Regions from separate parts of the Yimella radicis genome, predicted to be linked through region 2. Evidence: riboswitches for the same ligand, from Rfam matches in the RefSeq annotation. Region 2 holds a riboswitch; the other holds the start of a gene.
The links. Region 2 has a riboswitch for thiamine pyrophosphate ahead of ACYU8W_RS03110 (thiamine ABC transporter substrate-binding protein). Riboswitches for the same ligand answer to the same signal wherever they lie in the genome.

Region 1: linked by a shared signal. The riboswitch ahead of thiC (phosphomethylpyrimidine synthase ThiC) and the one ahead of ACYU8W_RS03110 (thiamine ABC transporter substrate-binding protein) in region 2 are both predicted to bind thiamine pyrophosphate.

Annotation. Positions count from the first base shown of each region.
Region 1 is NZ_BAAGZR010000001.1:90,803-100,777, forward strand. Features, by position in the region: gene ACYU8W_RS00425 (DUF6308 family protein) at 1-602, opposite strand, end outside; gene ACYU8W_RS00430 (hypothetical protein) at 673-1,023, opposite strand; gene ACYU8W_RS00435 (hypothetical protein) at 1,020-1,208, opposite strand; gene ACYU8W_RS00440 (L-serine ammonia-lyase) at 1,480-2,853, opposite strand; gene ACYU8W_RS00445 (saccharopine dehydrogenase family protein) at 2,975-4,219, shown strand; gene ACYU8W_RS00450 (hypothetical protein) at 4,216-5,625, shown strand; gene ACYU8W_RS00455 (acetate--CoA ligase) at 5,806-7,722, opposite strand; gene thiD (bifunctional hydroxymethylpyrimidine kinase/phosphomethylpyrimidine kinase) at 7,800-8,603, opposite strand; TPP riboswitch at 8,637-8,746, shown strand; gene thiC (phosphomethylpyrimidine synthase ThiC) at 8,744-9,975, shown strand, end outside.
Region 2 is NZ_BAAGZR010000003.1:269,908-279,882, forward strand. Features, by position in the region: gene ACYU8W_RS03075 (RNA polymerase sigma factor) at 1-157, shown strand, start outside; gene ACYU8W_RS03080 (anti-sigma factor) at 141-860, shown strand; gene ACYU8W_RS03085 (heavy metal translocating P-type ATPase) at 870-3,116, opposite strand; gene ACYU8W_RS03090 (thioesterase family protein) at 3,210-4,016, shown strand; gene ACYU8W_RS03095 (N-acetylglucosamine-6-phosphate deacetylase) at 4,025-4,942, opposite strand; gene ACYU8W_RS03100 (ABC transporter ATP-binding protein) at 4,939-5,940, opposite strand; gene ACYU8W_RS03105 (ABC transporter permease) at 5,943-7,586, opposite strand; gene ACYU8W_RS03110 (thiamine ABC transporter substrate-binding protein) at 7,586-8,650, opposite strand; TPP riboswitch at 8,667-8,774, opposite strand; gene ACYU8W_RS03115 (DUF4235 domain-containing protein) at 8,920-9,258, shown strand; gene ACYU8W_RS03120 (Lrp/AsnC family transcriptional regulator) at 9,692-9,975, opposite strand, start outside.

The DNA of each region.
Region 1 (9,975 bases), on a different contig from region 2:
CCCGCATCCTGGCGCAGGTCCTCGAGCCGGTCGTGGAGGCGGCGGTGCGGCGTCTCCTGACGTAGTGCCGCGTGGAGCGGCTGCCACTGCTTACCCGACGGAAACACGGTCCCCCTCAGCACCGAGTCATAAACAGGCACAAGTCGTGGGCGCTTTCGGGCGATCAGCTTCGCGGTCTTGGTCGCGCCCACGTTGTGGAGCTTTCGAAGCTCGTGCCAGAGCGCCCACACCGGGCCGTATTTCTTTCCCGACTCGCTGACGTCGTCGACGTCGACAAGGTCCAGGTCGTCGCCGATGGCCGACAGAAGCTGATCGAAGCGATCCTTCTGCTTCACGAGAATCTGCACCGCCGCGTCCCCGGGGAGGTCTACCCCCAACAACGACAGCGATGTCAGGTCGTCCGAGGTGAAGGTGTTCTGCGAGCTTGCCCGGGTACCCGAAGGGTCCCAGGCATCCCACTGACCACCGCTGAACAGCGGGCGGCCGGGCGAGACTTCGTCGAAGAAGTAGAACTTCAGGAGGCCAACAGCCCAAGTCTCGTTCCCTGGCTGCAGGGACGTCGGAAGGTTCAGACCTTCGTAGCTCAATTGTCCGTCGCTCATGGTGTTTCCTCCCGAGGTAGCAGCTCGACGTCATCATGATGCAGACCGCGTACGCGCAGTCGGCACACCGTTACCCCTTGTCCCAAATTCGGTCGTAGTGCCCTGCGACGAGCGGCCAGACAGAATCGATCCCGTCGTCCACGGACTCGATTGCGAGCCCAAGGTCGTCCGGCACGACAAAGTCGTGCGGGATGACCCGGCCGGACGCATCCCGTCTCCCTTGCGGGTCCGGAAAGCACAGGGCTACGGCGTCGGCCACCCGATCACACGCGGTGGACTCGTCCTGATCAACTCGCTCGAATGCTCGCTCGTATACGGGCAACGAGTCGGGCAGGCCGCCGTCCAAGACGAAGCGGAAACCCCACGACTTGCCCCTGGTCAACCAGATCAGCCCGTCCGCGCCGGGAGAAACGGCCGTCACTTCCGGCTCTTCAACAGCAGTCGCTCCTCAACCCCACGCTCCAAGTCGAGCTTGAACTGCGTGAGTGTCGCAGCGAGTACGTCACGGTTGGCCCGGGCCTGCTCGTTCGCGTCCTTGAGCGCGTCGCCGGCGAGCCGTGCTGCAGCGACGAGAGCCGGTGATGCGGCTGTTGAGAGCTTGCCCACTCTGGGCACCTTCTTAACAACCTTGGTCAGGAAGCCTCCGGCAACGAGTCGCCGCAAAGCGCGATTCGAGGCCCGCAGCACGGGCGAACTTGTCGAGCGCGGCGACAGCCGCGTCACACGGACTCGCACGCAACTTCATACTGCAATGCTGCTCGGGTGGTACCCGCCTGCGACCAACGCTGTGGAGAAGGCAACCGTCCACCGAAGGTTGAATTCGACGCCGAAGCGCAGCTGGTTCACGAGGCCGATCTGCCCCTCATTCGCGACGAAGTCAGCACTCGATGACGTTGACCGCAAGACCGCCGCGGGCGGTCTCCTTGTACTTGATCGACATGTCGCGCCCGGTGTCGCGCATGGTCTTGATCGCCTTGTCGAGGCTCACGTGGTGGGTGCCGGTTCCGTTGAGCGACAAGCGAGCTGCGTTGATCGCCTTGACCGACGCGATCGCGTTGCGCTCGATGCACGGGATCTGCACGAGCCCGCCGACGGGGTCACAGGTCAGACCCAGATTGTGTTCGATACCGATCTCAGCGGCGTTCTCGGCCTGCTCAGGCGTGCCGCCCAGCACCTCACACAACGCACCGGACGCCATCGCACAGGCGGAGCCCACCTCGCCCTGGCAGCCGACCTCCGCACCCGAGATTGATGCGTTCTCCTTGAACAGGATGCCGATCGCCGCGGCGGTCAGCAGGAAGCGCACGACGCCGTCGTCGTCCGCGCCGCCGACGAAGTCGCGGTAGTAGTGCAACACCGCGGGAATGATGCCGGCGGCGCCGTTGGTCGGGGCGGTCACGACGCGTCCGCCGGATGCGTTCTCCTCGTTGACCGACAGCGCATAGAGGTTGACCCAGTCCATGACGTGCAGCGGGTCCATCCGCGCACCGTCGGCGGTGAGGTCGCGGTACAGGCCGGGTGCACGACGCGGCACCTTCAGACCTCCGGGCAGCACGCCCTCGCGGCCGTACCCGTTCATGACGCACTGCTGCATCACCGCCCAGATTCGAAGCAGTCCGTCCCGGATCTCTTGCTCGCTGCGCCAGACCTGCTCGTTGCGCATCATCACCTCGCTGATCGACAGGCTCTCGCGCTCGCAAATCTCGAGCAGTTGCTCGCCGGTGGTGAAGTACAGCGGAAGCGGGGTGTCGTCCTGCACGACGCGGTCGGCGCCGGTGGCGTGTTCGTCGACGATGAAGCCGCCGCCGACCGAGTAGTAGACGCGGCTGGCGATGACCTCACCGTCGGAGTCGAACGCGTCGAACTGCATGCCGTTCGGGTGCGTCGGCAGCGACTTACGACGGTGCAGGACGAGGTCCTTGTCCGCGTCGAACGCGACCACGTGGGTGCCGCCGAGGCGGACCAGCCGGCGCACCTTCATGTTCTGGACGCGTGCATCGGCGCTGTCGACGTCGACCGTCTCGGGGTCCTCCCCCTCCAGACCGAGCAGCACGGCCTTGCCGGAACCGTGGCCGTGGCCGGTGGCACCGAGCGAACCGAACAACTGGGCGTGCACCCGGACGACATCGTCCGGCCGGCCGTCCTGCTCCAGTGCGTCGACGAACATCTTCGCCGCGCGCATGGGACCGACCGTATGAGAGGACGACGGACCGATGCCGATGGAATACAGGTCGAAAGCGCTGAGCGCCATGGGTGTCGGCTCCTCGAGGTAACGGGATTGTCCGCAGACCTGATGGTTGATGAGGCCTGCGTCACGCCATCCTAGGCGCCGGTTCGACAACCGGGCCGGGCGCACGCCTTACGGTTGGGCCATGGATTCCCGTACCCGCGAGTTTGACATCGTCCTGTTCGGCGCCACCGGTTTCGTCGGTGAGCTCACCGCCGCCCACCTGGCCAAGCACGCCCCGGAAGGCACCCGCATCGGCCTCGCCGGCCGCAGCGAAACCAAGCTCGCCGACAGTCGCGGCGACCTGCCCGCAGCAGCTCGCGAGTGGCCGTTGCTCACCGCCGACTCCTCCGACCCGGCGTCGCTGAAGGCGATGGTGGAGCGGACGAAGGTCGTCATCACGACCGTGGGACCGTACGCCTCCTACGGCCTGCCGCTGGTCGAGGCCTGCGCCGATGCCGGCACCGACTACGTGGACCTGACCGGCGAGGTGCTCTTCCACCGCGACGCGATCGACGCCTTCGACGAGCGCGCCAATGCCTCCGGAGCGCGCATCGTCCCCTCCTGCGGATATGACTCGGTGCCCTCCGACATCGGTGTATTCGTACTGGCGAACGCCGTGCGTGAAGCCGGCGACGGCGAACTCGGTGACACCACCACGTACGCGTCGATGAAGGGTGGCGTCAGCGGTGGCACCGTTGCCTCGATGATGGGTCAGGTCGACGCGATCAAGGGTGACAAGGAACGCCGCAAGGTGGTCACCGACAAGTTCGGCCTCTCCCCCGACCGCTCGGCCGAGCCGTCCGGCGAGTGGAAGGACTCCGCGGCAGTGCGCGAGGACGCCGAGATCGGCGCGTGGACCGCCCCCTTCGTCATGGCCACCTACAACACCCGCATCGTGCGCCGCAGCAACGCCCTGTCCGGATATGCGTACGGACGCACATTCCGCTACCGCGAGGTCATGAAGACCGGCAAGGGCGTCGGTGGACGGCTCACAGGGTATGGCGTCGCAGCCGGCCTCGGCGGTGCAGTCGCGGCGATGAACGTCGGCGTGCTTCGGCCGGTGGTCAAGAAGGTTGTGCCGGCGCCCGGCACCGGACCGAGCGAGAAGGCCCGCAACGAGGGCTTCTTCAAGATGGATATCCGCACCACGACGACCACCGGTAAGAAGTGGCACTCGATCGTCGCCGCGCAGGGTGACCCCGGGTACGCGGCGACGTGCGTGATGCTCGGCGAGGCCGGCCTCGCCTTGGCACTGCAGCGCGACGAACTCCCACTCCCGGATGGACGCCAGGGTGGATTGCTCACTCCCGCAACGGCATTGGGCATGCCCTACATCGAGCGGCTGCGCGCGCAGGGGTTCACCATCGAGGCCGAGCCCATGGTGTGAACGAGGCACTCACCCGACTGGTCAACCTGCTGCGAACGCAAGAGGCCGAGCGACTGCGCGGACGCAAGCTCGTGGTGTTCGCGCCGGTGCTGGCATCCGCGACCCCGCGGGTCGAGCACTACCGCACCCTCGGGGTGACCGAACAGCTGATCGTCACCTTCGGTGACGGCACCGGCCCCCTCCCCAGCGGCGACGACCTCACCGTCGTCCGCGCGACCTACGAAGCGCCTGTTCAGTCGGTGATGGATGAGTTGGCAGGGTGGCGACACGTGCTCAACAACCCGCCCGCTCACGTGCTCGCTGCGGTCGACAGCTTCGACCCGGAGGGCACCGCGCTCGTGCTCAACGCGACTCCGACGGCGAGTGACGCGAAGGTCTTCGGACGCGACGTCATCGGCGGCAGATCACTGGCCGACGAGTCGCTCGAGGACAAGACGTTGTGCGGCGCGATCTTCGAGGCCGCCGGTCTTCGGACACCTCCCGAGCAGGTGGTCCCCGCGGACTCGAAATCGCTGCGCGACAGCGTTCTTCGCCTGGACCGCGGCGCCGGCGTGGTGATTTCGGCGGACGCGTCGCAGGGCATGAACGGCGGCGCCGCCAAGGTGTGGTGGGTGCGTCCTGGGACCGACCCGTCAACCGTCTTCCGCGAGGTGGCCGCAGCTGGCGAGCGTGCGCGGGTGATGCCTTTCCTGGAGGGTCAGCCGTGCAGCATTCACGGCATCGTCACCGACCGGGGCGTGCTCGTGCTGCGGCCGGTCGAGCTGTGCATGTTGCGCCCAGCGGGCGGGCACCGATTCGTGCAAGCCGGCGTTTCCACGTGGTGGGATCCGATCTCGACGCAGCGCGACGAGATGCGCACCGCTGCACGACGCGTCGGTGAGGCGCTTGCTGGAGAACACCGCTACCGCGGCGCGTTCGGAATCGACGGCATCCTCACAGCCGACGGTTTCCGCCCGCATGAGCTCAACCCCCGCTTCTCCGGCGGCATCAACACCATCAACAAGGGCACGGCCGACGTGCCACTCAACCTCCTCGACCAGACCGTCCGCTCCGGCGCGAACCTCGACGTTGACCTTGAGGCCGTCGAGACCGAGCTGCTCGACGCAGCCGACGCGAACCGCGCCGGCTCCGCCTATCTGGCGACGGACGCGGTGACGCCACAGGCGACGACCGCGATGTTCGTGTGCGGCACCCCCGATGATCTACGCCCCTGCGACGACGACGCCACCGCTGTCGGCACCGTCGAACTCGGACCCGCAGCGATGGGCGCGTTGGTGCGGTTCACTCCCATCGACTTCGCGCACGGCGAGCGGATGACACCGTGGGCCGCAGCCGCACTCGACCTCGCAGATCGGTTGTGGCACACCGGATTCGGCCCGATGGAGCAACCGCGCGAGGTTCGCTAACTCACAATTGCGTTGCCGTTCGGCGCCCGCACCGCGGAATGCACGGGCCCGCAGTGCACGGGTGATCTTCGCCGACCCCGAGGGCAACGAGAGGATCGCTGCGACCCGACCGTCCGGGCGGTGACCCGCGTCTTCACCCGAGGTACGGCTCGCTCCGCGACCATAACCCTGCGAAGTGCCTTAACCCTGCGAAGTGCCTTGTCGCCCGAGGGTTTCCGCGAGGGCGTCGAGCACGGAAGGGTCCTCGATGGTCGAGGGCACCTGCGCGTCCTGGCCGTCGGCCATCTGGCGCATCGTCTTGCGAAGGATCTTGCCCGACCGGGTCTTGGGCAGTGCGGCGACGACGTCGACCTGCTGCAGGGTGGCGATGGCGCCGACCTCCTCGCGCACCCGCTGTCCGAGCTCGGTGCGCAACTGTGTGAGCCCGGCATCGTCGAGGTTGGCCCACTTGTCGCCGGCCTTCAACACGACCAGCGCACGCGGCACCTGACCCTTCAACGGATCGGCAACACCGATCACCGCACACTCCGCGACCGCAGGGTGGCCGGCCAGCGCCGCTTCGATGCCGCCGGTGGAGAGCCGGTGCCCGGCGACGTTGAGCACGTCGTCGGTGCGGCCGAGCACGAACAGGTAGCCGTCGTCGTCGATGTAGCCGCCGTCGCCGGTGAGGTAGTAGCCCGGGTAGGCCGACAGGTACGACGACTCGTACCGGGCGTCGTCCTGCCAGAGTGTCGGGAGTGTGCCGGGCGGGAGCGGCAGCTTGATGCAGACCGCGCCCTCGGTGCCCGGCGGCACCTGTTCACCCATCGAGTCGAGGATCTGCACGTCGTAGCCGGGGGTCGGCACCGCCGCTGATCCCGGCTTGATCGGCAACTGCTCGAGCCCGATCTGGTTGGACGCGATCGGCCAGCCGGTCTCGGTCTGCCACCAGTTGTCGACCACAGGCACCCTGAGCTTGTCGGTGGCCCACTGCCAGGTGTCGGGGTCGAGACGCTCGCCGGCCATGAAGAGGGTGCGGAACGACGACAGGTCGTGGCCGGCTATCAACGCCGCATCCGGGTCTTCCTTCTTGATCGCCCGGAAGGCGGTCGGCGCGGTGAACAACGCCTTCACGCTGTATTCGGCGATGACCCGCCAGAAGGTCGAGGCGTCGGGTGTACCAACGGGTTTGCCCTCGAACACGATCGTCGTGCAGCCGGCGATGAGGGGTCCGTAGACGATGTAGGAGTGGCCGACGACCCACCCCACGTCGGACGCGGTGAACCATACGTCACCCGGTTCCATGCCGTAGACGTTCGTCATCGACCACTGCAGCGCAACCTGGTATCCACCGTGATCGCGCACGATGCCCTTCGGCTTGCCGGTCGTGCCGGAGGTGTACAGCACGTAGAGGGGGTCGGTTGCCGCGACCGTCTCACAGCCCGCCGGCTCGACGGCGCCCGGTTTCATCGCCGTCGCCCAATCGATGTCGCGCTCCCCCGTCTCGGCCTGGAGTTGCGGACGCTGCACCAGCAGTACGCGATCGGGCTTGTGCTCGGCGCGCTCGATCGCCTCATCGACCATCGGCTTGTACGGGATGACGCGGGTCCGCTCCACACCGCACGACGCGGTGACGACGACCTTGGGCCGCGCGTCGTCGATGCGGGCGGCGAGCTCGGCCGGCGCAAAACCGCCGAACACGACCGAGTGCACCGCACCGATCCGGGCGCACGCCAGCATCGTGATCACCGCTTCGGGAATCATCGGCAGGTACACGACGACACGATCGCCCTTGCCCACACCGAGCGCCTTCAGCACCCCGGCCGCCCGCCCGACCAGATCGAGCAGCTCGGCGTAGCTGTAGCTGCACCGGCCCTCGGTGACCGGGCTGTCGTAGATCAACGCCGTCTGGTCGGCCCGGCCCTCGATCACGTGGCGATCGAGCGCGTTGTAACAGATGTTGGTCTGGGCGCCGGGGTACCACCGGTAGAACGGAGGGTTCGTGTCGTCGAGCGCCTGGGTCGGCTTCTTGAACCAGTGCACTGCCGATGCCGCGTCCAGCCAGAAGCCCTCGGGGTCGGCCATGCTGCGCTGATACTCGTCGCTGTAAGCACCCATGGCGCGAGTGTGTCATCGGCCACACTCTGGCCGCTGCGACTCGCGCCGGACGGCCCGAATCGGTCGCTCAGCGGCGGTCACCACCATCGGTGGAAGTGGTGCACCGGCCCGTGACCGGCGCCGATCTCGAGCGAGTCGGCCGCGCGCAGCGCGTCGGTCAGCCAGCCCTTTGCGTCGGTCACGGTGGTGTGCCAGTCGGGCCGCTGCGGACGCAGGGCGACCAGCGCGGACGACAAGCTGCAGCCCGTGCCGTGCGTGTTGGTCGTGGGGATGCGCGGGGCTGCGAACCGTTCGAAGCCGAGTGCGTCGACCCATAGGTCGACCGCGTCGCCGTCGAGGTGGCCACCCGTGATGAGCACCGCGGGCACACCGAGGTCGAGCAGGCCCATGGCTTGATCGCGCATCCCCCGCTCGTCGGTCGCAACAGGGGTGGCGGTCAATGCGGCGGCCTCCGACAGGTTCGGTGTCACAACGCTGACAACGGGCAGCAGGTCACGCAGCACAGACGTCACCGACGCGTCGCCGAGGCGGTCTCCGGAGGTTGCGACCAGCACCGGATCGAGCACGATCGGCACCCCGCGATCACGCATGTGCAGGAGCGTCGGGCGGATCACCTCAGCGACCCCCGCTGAGCCCAGAACACCGATCTTCACACCGTCAACACGCACGTCACTTGTCACCGAATCGAGCTGTGCCGCAACGAATTCCGAATTGATTGGTAACACCTTCTGCACACCGATCGTGTTCTGCGCAGTCAGTGCTGTGAGAACGCTCATGCCGTACGCACCGAGTGCGCCGAAGGTCTTCAGATCTGCCTGGATTCCCGCACCTCCACTCGGGTCACTGCCGGCGATCGAGACGACGGCTGGTGGACGGACCATGTGCGACACCGTAAGTGACATGGGTTACGGTGGCGACACCCACACGGGAGCCCTCGGCAGAGGGCTGAGATCGAGCTGACGCCGCTCGGACCGTCCGAACCTGCCCGGGTCATTCCGGCGAAGGAAGTGAGGAGATCTCGATGTCCGAGATTCATCCCAAGCACCGCCTCCACCACCTCGTCGACGGCGACATCTGCGTGCCCGTCACCGCGATCAGCCTCGACGAATCCCCCGACGGCACAACGAATCCCGATGTGTATGTCTACCGCACCGCGGGCCCCGGCAGCGATCCTGCCGTCGGCCTACCCGCCACTCGTTCCGGCTGGATCACAAGCCGCGACGATGTCGAGACCTACGAGGGTCGCGAACGCACCCTGCAGGACGACGGACGCTCCGCCGTCCGTCGCGGCCAAGCTTCCGACGAATGGCGCGGTGAGCGACGAAATCCGTTGCGCGCCAAGCCTGGTCGCACCGTCACCCAGATGCACTACGCGCGTCAGGGCAAAGTGACGGCCGAGATGCGCTACGTCGCGCTGCGCGAGAACGTCGACGTCTCAGTCGTTCGCGAGGAGTTGGCGGCGGGTCGCGCGATCATCCCGTCCAACATCAATCATTCGGAGTCGGAGCCGATGATCATCGGCCGCCGGTTCCTCACCAAGGTGAACGCGAACATCGGCAACTCCGCGGTCACCTCCTCCATCGAGGAAGAGGTCTCCAAGCTCAGCTGGGCGACGCGCTGGGGCGCCGACACGGTCATGGACCTGTCGACCGGCGACGACATCCACACCACCCGCGAGTGGATCGTCCGCAACTCCCCCGTGCCGATCGGCACGGTGCCGATCTACCAGGCCCTGGAGAAGGTCGACGGACGCGCCGACGCCCTCACTTGGGAAATCTTCCGCGACACCGTGATCGAGCAAGCCGAACAGGGGGTCGACTACATGACGATCCACGCCGGGGTGCTCCTGCGGTACGTCCCGCTCACCGCCGAACGCGTCACCGGCATCGTGAGTCGAGGTGGATCGATCATGGCCGGCTGGTGCCTGGCACACCACGAGGAGTCGTTCCTCTACACCCACTTCGACGAGCTGTGCGAGATCTTCGCCCAGTACGACATCGCATTCAGCCTCGGCGACGGACTGCGTCCTGGATCGGTGGCCGACGCGAACGACGAGGCCCAGTTCTCCGAACTGCGGACCCTGGCCGAACTCACCGAGCGCGCCTGGGAGTACGACGTGCAGGTGATGGTCGAGGGCCCGGGACACGTGCCCCTGCACCTCGTGCCGGAAAACGTCGAACTGCAACAGGACTGGTGCCGCGGAGCGCCGTTCTACACGCTCGGTCCGCTGGTCACCGACATCGCGCCGGGATA
Region 2 (9,975 bases):
TACCGTTCTCCTGTTGGCCTTCCGGGAAGACCTGACCCACGAGGCGATCGCCACCAGGGTCAACCTCCCGCTCGGCACCGTGAAGAGCCATATCCGACGCGGCCTGCAACAGTTGCGCACCCGACTTCAGGAGGTGGGTCATGCAGCATCCGAATGACGACGTCCTGATCGAGATCGCGTTGTCGCACGGCAACCACCCCGATGCGGCACACCTCGACACCTGCGCCGAATGCCGCCGTGCCGTCGACGAGTTCGTCCGCGCGATCAACGCGACAGCGTCCGGTCCGGATCGGTTGGAGCCTCCGAACGACGCCGTCTGGCAGCGCGTACTGGCTGAGATCGACGCGCCGGTCGAGCTGCGCACCCGATCTCAGGGATCGGCCGAACTGCAGCCCACCGCGCCTGCTGCGCCCAAGCCACGCGATCGGCGGCGCACCCTGCTCGCGGTCGCGGCTGCGCTGCTGATCGGCGCAGGGATCGGGCGGCTCACCGCAGGAGTATCGGACGAGCCCACGGTCGCGACCACCACGCTGGCTCGGACGCCCCTGTCCACGCTGGGCGATGCCCCGGAGGAACTCGGGGAGGCCGACCTGACCCGCAGCGGTTCGACGACCCAGGTGCGGATCGCCATGAACTCGTTGCCGTCGAAGGGGCAGATCGTCGAAGCGTGGCTGATCAACAAGGACGGCCGGCGGATGATCAGCATCGGCTTCGTGCACGGCACCGAGCCGCAGCAGTTCGTCATCGACCCGCGACTGCTGGACGAGGGCTACGTGATCGTCGATGTATCGCGCGAGCCGCTGGACGGCGACCCGAAACACTCCGGCGACAGCATCGTTCGCGGCACACTACCGATCTGAGTTCTCCGTTCAGTCGCCGCCGTGGTTCGGACGGAAACCCTTGAGACGCAACGAGTTACCGACGACGAACAGGGACGAGAACGCCATCGCGAGACCGGCGACCATCGGGCTCATCCGACCCGACATCGCCAGCGGGATCGCCGCGACGTTGTAGCCGAACGCCCAGGTCAGGTTGCCGTAGATCGTCCGCAGCGTGCTGCGCGACAACTCGACGGCGGTCGCGACCTTGCGCGGGTCACCGCTCATGATCGTGATGTCGGCGGCCTGCATGGCGGCGTCCGTGCCGGTGCCCATCGCGATACCGAGATCGGCCTGGGCCAGCGCCGCGGCATCGTTCACCCCGTCGCCCACCATCGCGACCTTGCGTCCCTGTTCCTGCAGGTGCCGGATCTGCTCGGCCTTGTCGGCAGGAGTGACCTGCGCGATGACCTCGTCGATGCCGAGTTCCGCGGCAACGGACTGCGCCACCGACTCGTGGTCACCGGTCAACAGCACCGGACGCAACTCCAGCGCCTTGAACGCCGAAACGGCCTGCGCCGCAGTCTCCTTGGGCTGGTCGGCCACCTTCACGAAGCCGCGAGCCGCGCCGTCCCAGCCGACGATGACCACGGTGCCACCGCCGTCCCGCGCCTTGTGGACCGCAGCGGTGAGTTCGTCCGAGAGCGGCATCCCTGAGTCGGTGAGCAGCTTCTCCTGTCCGACGACCACCGGCACACCGCGGACGGTGCCACGCACTCCGAAACCGTCGACCGTCTCGAAGTCGTCGACCTCGGGCAGCGGCGGCTCCTGCGCACGTACGATGGCCTGGGCGATCGGGTGCTGCGAACCCGCTTCGACCGCGGCAGCGGCACGACGTACCGCTTTGCCGCCGTGGACGTCGACGACCGACATCTCGCCCGTGGTAAGCGTGCCCGTCTTGTCCAGCACAACGGTGTCGATGCCGCGGGAGGTCTCCAGTGCCTGCGGACCGCGGATCAGGATGCCCAGCGAGGCCCCTCGACCGGTACCGACCAACAACGCTGTCGGAGTGGCGAGACCGAGCGCGCACGGGCAGGCGATGACGAGTACGGCAACCAGGGCGGTGAAAGCGGTTGCGAGCGACCCGCCGATAGTCCACCAGCCGAAGAAGGTGACCAGTGCGACAGCGAGCACGATCGGCACGAAGATGCTCGACACCTTGTCGGCCAGCCGCTGCGCGTTGGCCTTGCCGGTCTGCGCCTGCTCCACCATGCGAGCGATCCCGGCCAGCGCGGTGTCGGAGCCCACGCGGGTGGCGCGGACGACGAGACGGCCGCTCACATTGACCGTTGCGCCGGTGACGTCATCGCCGATGCTGACGTCGACCGGGACCGACTCACCGGTCATGGCGGACGTGTCGATGCTCGACCTGCCCATCTCGACGACGCCGTCGGTGGCGACCTTCTCACCCGGTCGGACGACGAAGTGATCGTCGACCCTGAGCTGCGCCAACGGGATTCGTTGCTCGGTCTTGTCGCGCAGGACAGCGACATCCTTGGCGCCGAGTTCGGCGAGGGCCCGCAGTGCCTCGGCGGACGAGTGCTTGGCCCGGGCCTCGAGGTAACGGCCGGTCAGCAGGAATGCCGAGACACCCGCCGCAGCTTCGAGGTAGATCGCACTCGATGCGTGCTCGGGGTGCATGAGGAGCTCGAAGTGGTGCTTGAGGCCGAGTTCGCCGGCGTCGCCGAAGACCATGGCCCAGACTGACCAGAGGTACGCGGCCAGCGTGCCGAGGCTGACGAGGGTGTCCATGGTTGAGGCGCCGTGCTTGGCGTTGGTCCAGGCGGCGCGGTGGAACGGCAGCGCGCCCCAGAGCACGACCGGCGTGGTGAGCGCCAGAGCGACCCACTGCCAGCCGGTGAACTGGAACGCGGGCACCATCGACAACAGGATCACGGGCAGGACGAGTGGCCAGACGATCATCAAGCGACGCTTGAGCACCTCGGCAGGTGCCACCTCGTGATTCATGTGGTCGTGCGCATCGTGCGTGCGCTCGGACGCGCCGTAACCGGTCTTCTCCACGACCCCGATCAGGTCATCGACCGTGATCGGGCGCGGCGCCCGCACCAGCGCCTTCTCGGTCGCATAGTTCACCGAGGCGCTCACACCGTCGACCCGGTTGAGCTTCTTCTCGATGCGCGCCGCGCACGACGAACACGTCATTCCGGTGATGTCGAGCTCGACATCCCGCAGATCGCCGTTCGCGTCGGCCTTCCGGACGTCCTGATCTGTGGTCATGTGGACTCACCTCCACCTTTCACTATACCCCTGGGGGGTATAAACGCCCAGCCCGGTCGTCCATTCCCTGTATCCGAAACTACGCTCAATCGAGTGAGCCTCGATCCGCACTCCGACGCCTACTACCGGCGCATCGACGAGAACACCTTCATGCCCACTCTGCACGCCCAGGGTGCCTGGCAGGACGCCGAGCAGCACATGGCCCCGATCAGCGCGTTGATGACCTACATGCTCGAGGCGCACGATCCTCGCGACGACATGCAGATCGGCCGCATCACCTGGGAGATCCTCGGCATGATCCCGGCCGCGGAGTCGCACATCGAGGTGGTCACGCTGCGCCCGGGACGCACCATCGAACTGCTCGAAGCCACCCTCACGATCGGCGGCCGCGTGATCATCCGCGCCCGCGCCTGGCGGCTTTCGGTGCAGGACACCACCGCTCGTGCCGGAAACGAACTGCCCACGATGGACGGTCCGGAGCACGCCGCTCCCATGGACCCGACGAAGGAGTGGCCCGGTGGCTACATCGCCTCGCTCGAGATGCGACAACTGCCCAGTGGGCGCGACGGACGCCGGTCGGTCTGGATCCGCACGCGTCCGACGCTGGTCGAGGGCGAGCGGACCACTCCTGTGGCCGCTCTGGTCACCCGCGTCGACACGGCCAACGGCGTTGCGACGAGGGTCCGCCCGACCGAACTGATGTTCCCGAACGTCGAGTTGTCACTGCACCTGATCCGGACGCCACGACCCGGCTGGGTCGGTCTGGACACGGCGGTCACCTTCGGACCGACGGGCCTCGGCCTCACCTCGACGACGGTCCACGACGAGGACGGCCCGGTCGGCAAGATCGAGCAGTGCCTGACCGTGCGCGAGTTCCCGGACCGGAACTCGGCCGAGTAGCTGCCTGCTCAGAGCCGGAGCGCTCGGCGCGGGGTCACGGACGCCGCGGTGAGCACGTCGGCTTCGGGCAGACCCGCCACGTCGATCGCCCAACGGACACAGTCGGCCAGCGTGGAGGTGCTGCCGGCGATCGAACCCCCCTGCACGAGGCGGGCAGTGCCGCCCTCCACCCGCACGTCGAGCGTGCCGATCCGGTAGGGGCCGTCGCTGAGCCCGGTCGCGGCCATCGAGTCCGAGACCAGCACGATCGCTTCGGGACCGAGGGTCTCGAAGACCATCCGAACCACCTCGGGTGCGACGTGGACGCCGTCGGCGATCAGTTCGACGAACACGTCTCCGCGGCCCGCTGCTGCGAGCGCGACCGCCACGGGACCACCGGCGCGGTGGTGCATCGGCGGCATGCCGTTGAACAGATGCGTGATCAACGCCGGATGTCCCGACCTTTCGACCACGTGATCGATCGCAGCCGTCACGGTGGCGGCATCGGCATCCGTATGGCCGATCGCGGGGGTGATGCCGTGGGCGACCAGCACGCCGATCAAGCCTCGGGTGTCACCACGTTCGGGAGCGAACGTCATCTGGCGCAACGCATTCGGCGCTCCGGCGTGCTCCGCGACGGCCGCGAGTTGCTCGATCAACGCGCGGTCGGCATCGCGCAGGGCGGTCGGGTCGTGAGCGCCGCGCCGCGCGTCCGACAGGAAGGGGCCTTCGAGGTGGATGCCGAGCAACGTGCCGTCGGCGACGAGCGGGGCGAGCACGCGCACCGAGTGCTCTATCGTCTCTGCCGTGCCGGAGACGAGGCTGGCGACAAGCTGCGAGACCCCTTGCGACCGGTGATAGCCGGCGGCGGCGCGACTTGCCTTCACGTCTGCTCCGAACTCATGACCGAGTCCGCCGTGACAGTGGATGTCGATGAGTTCGGTCATGCCTCGGCCTTCGACGTGGTGATCGCGTGCGGGTTGAGTTCCAGCCTGACCGATTCGTCTGGGCGCGCGGACGACGGGTCGTCCCCCACCGCCGGGACGAGGCCGACGCCGGGCAGCTCGACGGTCAGTGCCGAACCCCCGCTCACCGCACGCGTCTCCCGTACGACTCCTTCGAACGTGCCGGCATCGGAGACGCGGAAAGCGTTGTCGCGCAACAGAACCGGTCCGTCGGCATTCGCTCCCGGGAGGCCGGCGGACGACCAACGCCGGGCATCCACCTCGGTTCGGTAGCCGAGCATGCGCGCCACCTCCCGGCCGCGTGGCTCACGCCAGACCTGCTGCGCCGGACCGTGCTGCACGATGCGGCCGGCGAGCATGACCGCCAGCTGATCAGCGACAGTGAGTGCTTCGTCATGGTCGTGCGTGACCAGCAATGCGGTCGTGCCCGTCTCGGTGAGGATGCGGCGCAGATCGGTGGCCAGCCGCTCTCGCAGGTCGCGGTCGAGAGCCGACAGCGGCTCGTCCAACAGCAGCAGTCGCGGTCGTGGGGCGAGCGCTCTGGCGAGCGCCACGCGCTGCTGTTGTCCGCCGGAGAGCGTGTTGATCGAGCGTTTCTCGTAGCCGGCGAGTCCGACGAGCTCAAGCAGTTCGGTGATCCGGGCGGTGCGTTCGCGGGACGCAACCCCCTGCCGCCGCAGCGGGTAGGCGATATTGCCGCCGACGTCGAGATGACCGAACAGTTGCCCGTCCTGGAACATCAACCCGAACCCACGGCGGTGGGTCGGTACGCGCGTGACGTCCTGACCGTCGAAACCGACGGTGCCGGCTTCGAGGTCCTGCAGCCCGGCGATGACCCGGAGCAGGGTGGACTTTCCGCAACCGGACGGTCCGAGGATCGACATCACCTGGCCCATCGCAAGCTCGAGGCAGACGTCGTTCACGGCCACCGTCGCGCCGAAACGGACGCGGACGTCGTTCACCACCAGACCCTCTTGCATGCTCACCAACTTCCCGTCCGACCGCGCAGTCGCTCGACCGCGACCATGATCGTCGCAGTCACACCGGCGAGGATCACGGACGCCGCGAGGGCCATGCCGAAGTGGTCGGCGCCGGGGCGACCGATCAGTTGGTAGATCACCACGGGCAGAGTCGGATTCTCCGGCCGCGCAAGGAAACTCGTCGCGCCGAACTCACCCAACGACACGGCGAAGGCGAACCCGGTCGCAGCCAGCAGCGGCTTGGTCAAAACCCGCCGGTCGACGTCCCAGAACACCCTCATCGGGCTGGCACCGAGTGCAGCGGTCGCTTCCCGTTCCCGCGGGTCGACCGAGCGCAGCGCGGGCGCCATCACCCGCACCACCAGCGGCAGAGCGACGAGCGCCTGCGCGACCGGGACGAGGAGCGGCGACGAGCGCAGGTCGAGCGGCGGCTCGTCCAACGCGATCAGGAAGCCGAACCCGACGGTGACCGCGGAGATACCCAGCGGCAGCATGAAGGTGGCGTCCAGCGCCGACAGCAGACGGCGTCCGCCCGCCGAGGTCGGACGCCGGGTGATCACGAAGCTGACCAGCAGTCCGAGGAGCATCGCGAGCAAGGTGGCGTCGACCGCCACCCGCAACGAGGTCAGCAGCGCATCGAAGACGCTGACCTGCAGGGCCGGCACCGATCCGACCTGTGTGAGCTTGCGGTAATGGGCCAAGCCCCAGCCGTCACCGACCTGCAGCGACCGGGCGACGAGGGTGACCAGCGGCGCCAGCACGAAGATCAACGCGGCGCCGGTGAGCAATAGGTGAGGCAGATCGCTGCGCCGAACCCGTTGCTGCACAAAGGTGCCCGATCGAAGACGGGTCTCGCCACGGTCGGTGATGCGTTCGGTCAGCAACAGCAGTGCGATCACGACCAGTGCCTGTAGCAGGCTCAGCACCGCGGCGGCGCGCAGGTCGAGGAAGTTCGTGGTCAGCAGGTAGATCTCGGTCTCGACCGTCGAGTAGCGCACCCCGCCGAGCGTCAGCACCACGCCGAAGGACCCGGCACAGAAGAGGAACACCACCATCGCGGCGGAGACGACGGCCGGACGCAACGCCGGCAGAGTGACGGTTCGCAGCACCGTCCACGGACTCGCGCCGAGCGAGGCCGCAGCCTCGGCCTGCCGTGGATCGAGCGACTGCCAGCGTCCGCCGACGGTGCGCACGACCACCGCGATGTTGAAGAACACCAGGGCGGCGAGAATCGCCTGCCACGAGCCGTCCCAACCCAGGAAACCCAAGGGACCGGACGTCGACAGCAGGCTACGGAACGCGATGCCGACCACGACGGTCGGCAGCACGAAGGGCATCACCAGCAGCCCGCGCACCAGCCCCGTCAGCGGCAGTTTCAGCCGGTAGGTGACGTACGCGATCGGCACGCCGAGCAGCACGGTGATGAGCGTCGCGAGCGAGCTGATCCACACCGTGAACCAGACGACGCGGCGGGTGCGTGGCCTCGTCAGGACGTCACGTACCGCGTCCAAGGACCATTGCCCGTCGAGGTGCAGGCCTCGGGCGACCATCGCCGACACGGGCAGCAGGAAGAACACCGCCAGGAAGGCCAGCGGGATCAGTGCTGCGAGCGCCGGAACGAGCGATCGCCCGAGGCGAGTAGGCATCACCCGGAGACGGCGTCCTGCCAGCGGCGCAGCCAGTCGTCCCGGTTCTTCGTGATCTTCGTGGGGTCGACCTGCAACGGCTTGTCCGGCACCTTGACCGCGGTCTGCCAGGCGTCGGGCAGCTTCACCTGGTCATCGACCGGGAAGACGTACATGTTCTTCGGCATCGACGCCTGGAACTTCTTGCCGAGCATGAAGTCGATGAACGCCTTCGCGCCGGGCTCGTTCTTCGCGCCCTTCAGCACGCCGGCGTACTCGACCTGCCGGAAGCAGGAGTCCGTCATGGCGGACGTCGTCGGCTTGCCGTCCTTGATCGTGTCGGCGGGAGAAGTGTTGTACGACAACACGATCGGACGCGTCCCCTTGCCGCCGCCGGCGGTGTAGTCGACGCCCCACGCGTCGCTCCAACCGCTGGTGACCTTCACGCCGTTCGCCTTGAGCTTCTTCCAGTAGTCCTGCCAACCGTCGTCGCCGTACTTCGCGACAGTGGCGAGCAGGAAGGCCATACCGGGCGAGGACGTCGCGGCACCGGGCGTGACGAAGAGGTCCTTGTACTCGGGCTTGGTGAGGTCGTCCAGGCTTTGCGGCTTCGCCTTCTTCTTCGCCGCGAACCAGGCGTCGTCGACGTTGACGCACACGTCACCGAAGTCGATCGGCGCGAGCGACTGCGCGGCTTCGCCGGGTAACGCGTACTTCGATGCGCTCTTCGGGAGTGCCTTCGGTTCGTTGGCGGCGAGCGCACCGGAGTCGACGACCCGGGAAGCGAAGGTGTTGTCGATGCCGAACACGACGTCGCCCGTCGGGTTGCCCTTGGCGAGCACGACCGCGTTGGCGAGCTTGCCCGCGTCCCCGGAGGCGAGCACCTGCAGTTGGTATCCCGTGGTCTTGGTGAACTCGGCCTGCACGTCCTTGGGGATCACGAACGACTCGTGAGTGACGAGCTTGACGGTCGTGACCTTGCCGGACGATGTCGCTGCGGGCTTGTCGTCGCCGGTGGTCGAGCAGCCGGCGATGGCCAGGGCGAGGGTGCCGCAGCACGCGGTGGTGAAGGTTCTCCGGAACAACTGATCCTCCTCGGATGCAAGGAGGGGCTCGACTTCCTACACCGGTACTAACCGGATCAGGTTCGAGGGTCTGCGGCCCGATCGCCGCACTCTCAGCGCACCGTGCGCTCCCCTGTCGTTTCCGCATCGGACGCTACACCGTCTCGCCGGCGTCTTGTCGGCGGCCGTTCCATGCGGCCGGGATCACAGCCCGAATCATCGGGCGCGCAAACGTGCAAGCCGGGCGAAACATGGCAGGCTCTGACCAGACAAATCGACCCGACCGGCCGGTGACGGCCGCTGACTTGGAGGAACTCATGGGCTCTGTGGTGTGGAAGATCGTCGCGGCTGCGGCCGGTGTGGCGGCAACTCAGATCGCCAACAAGGTCACCAACCAGGGTTGGCACGCAGTCACCGGACAGCCGGCGCCGGTCGGCAAGCACGACCCGAACTACTCCGCCAAGGAGACCGCGCTGTTCGTCCTGCTCGCCGCCGCCGTCGCGCAGGGTGTGCGTGCGCTGGGTGAGCGCAAGGCCGCCGAATTCTGGACCAAGACCGCCGGTCACCCGCCGCAGGTCGTCGTCAAGGAGCACCAGAAGGCGCTGGAGAAGGCAACGAAGAAGGCCTGACCAACAGCCTCACGTCCGGCCCACCGGGTCGCTTCTGGCCGCCCGGTCCGCGACGGCTGCCGCCTGCGCGGCCAGTCGTGATTTGGATGACCAGAAGCGATCTGTATGTCCGGACGTGGTCCGCGTCAGCTCCGCAGATCCCGCGCCGGACGCGGGTGGTGGTCGGACAGTTGGTTCCACCACGAGTACCGCGATGCCGCGGCGGCCACGTGCGCTTCGTACACCGCCGCCGCCGACCGCGCGCAGGCGAGCGCTTCGCTGCGGTCGACCCGGTCAGCGGCTCGTAGGTCGGCAGCGCCAGAGCGACCGCGTTCCCGGCTGCGACATAGGGCCAGTAGTCCGACAAGCCTTGTCGTCCATAGGGCGCACGCAGCTTGACATGTGCCTCCCGCCGCGGAATCCCCCGCCCGCAGCGGGAGACACAGCCATGTGCTCACGCCTCCCACGGAGTCCCGACCCCACGGGACTCGTCGAACACCAGCCAGGTGCGGGTGCCCAGGACGCCCGGGATGGCCTGGATGCGTTCGAGGACGAGCGTGCGCAGCGAGGCATTGTCGGGCGCGTGCACCTGGACGAGGACGTCGAAGTCCGAACCCATGAGCGAGATGGTGTCCAGATAGGGCAACGTCGCTAGTTCCTCGCTGACCCGCCGCCAGGTGTTCTGCTCGATGTTGATCGCCACGTACGCCGTGGTGGTCAGGCCGGCCGCCGCGGGAT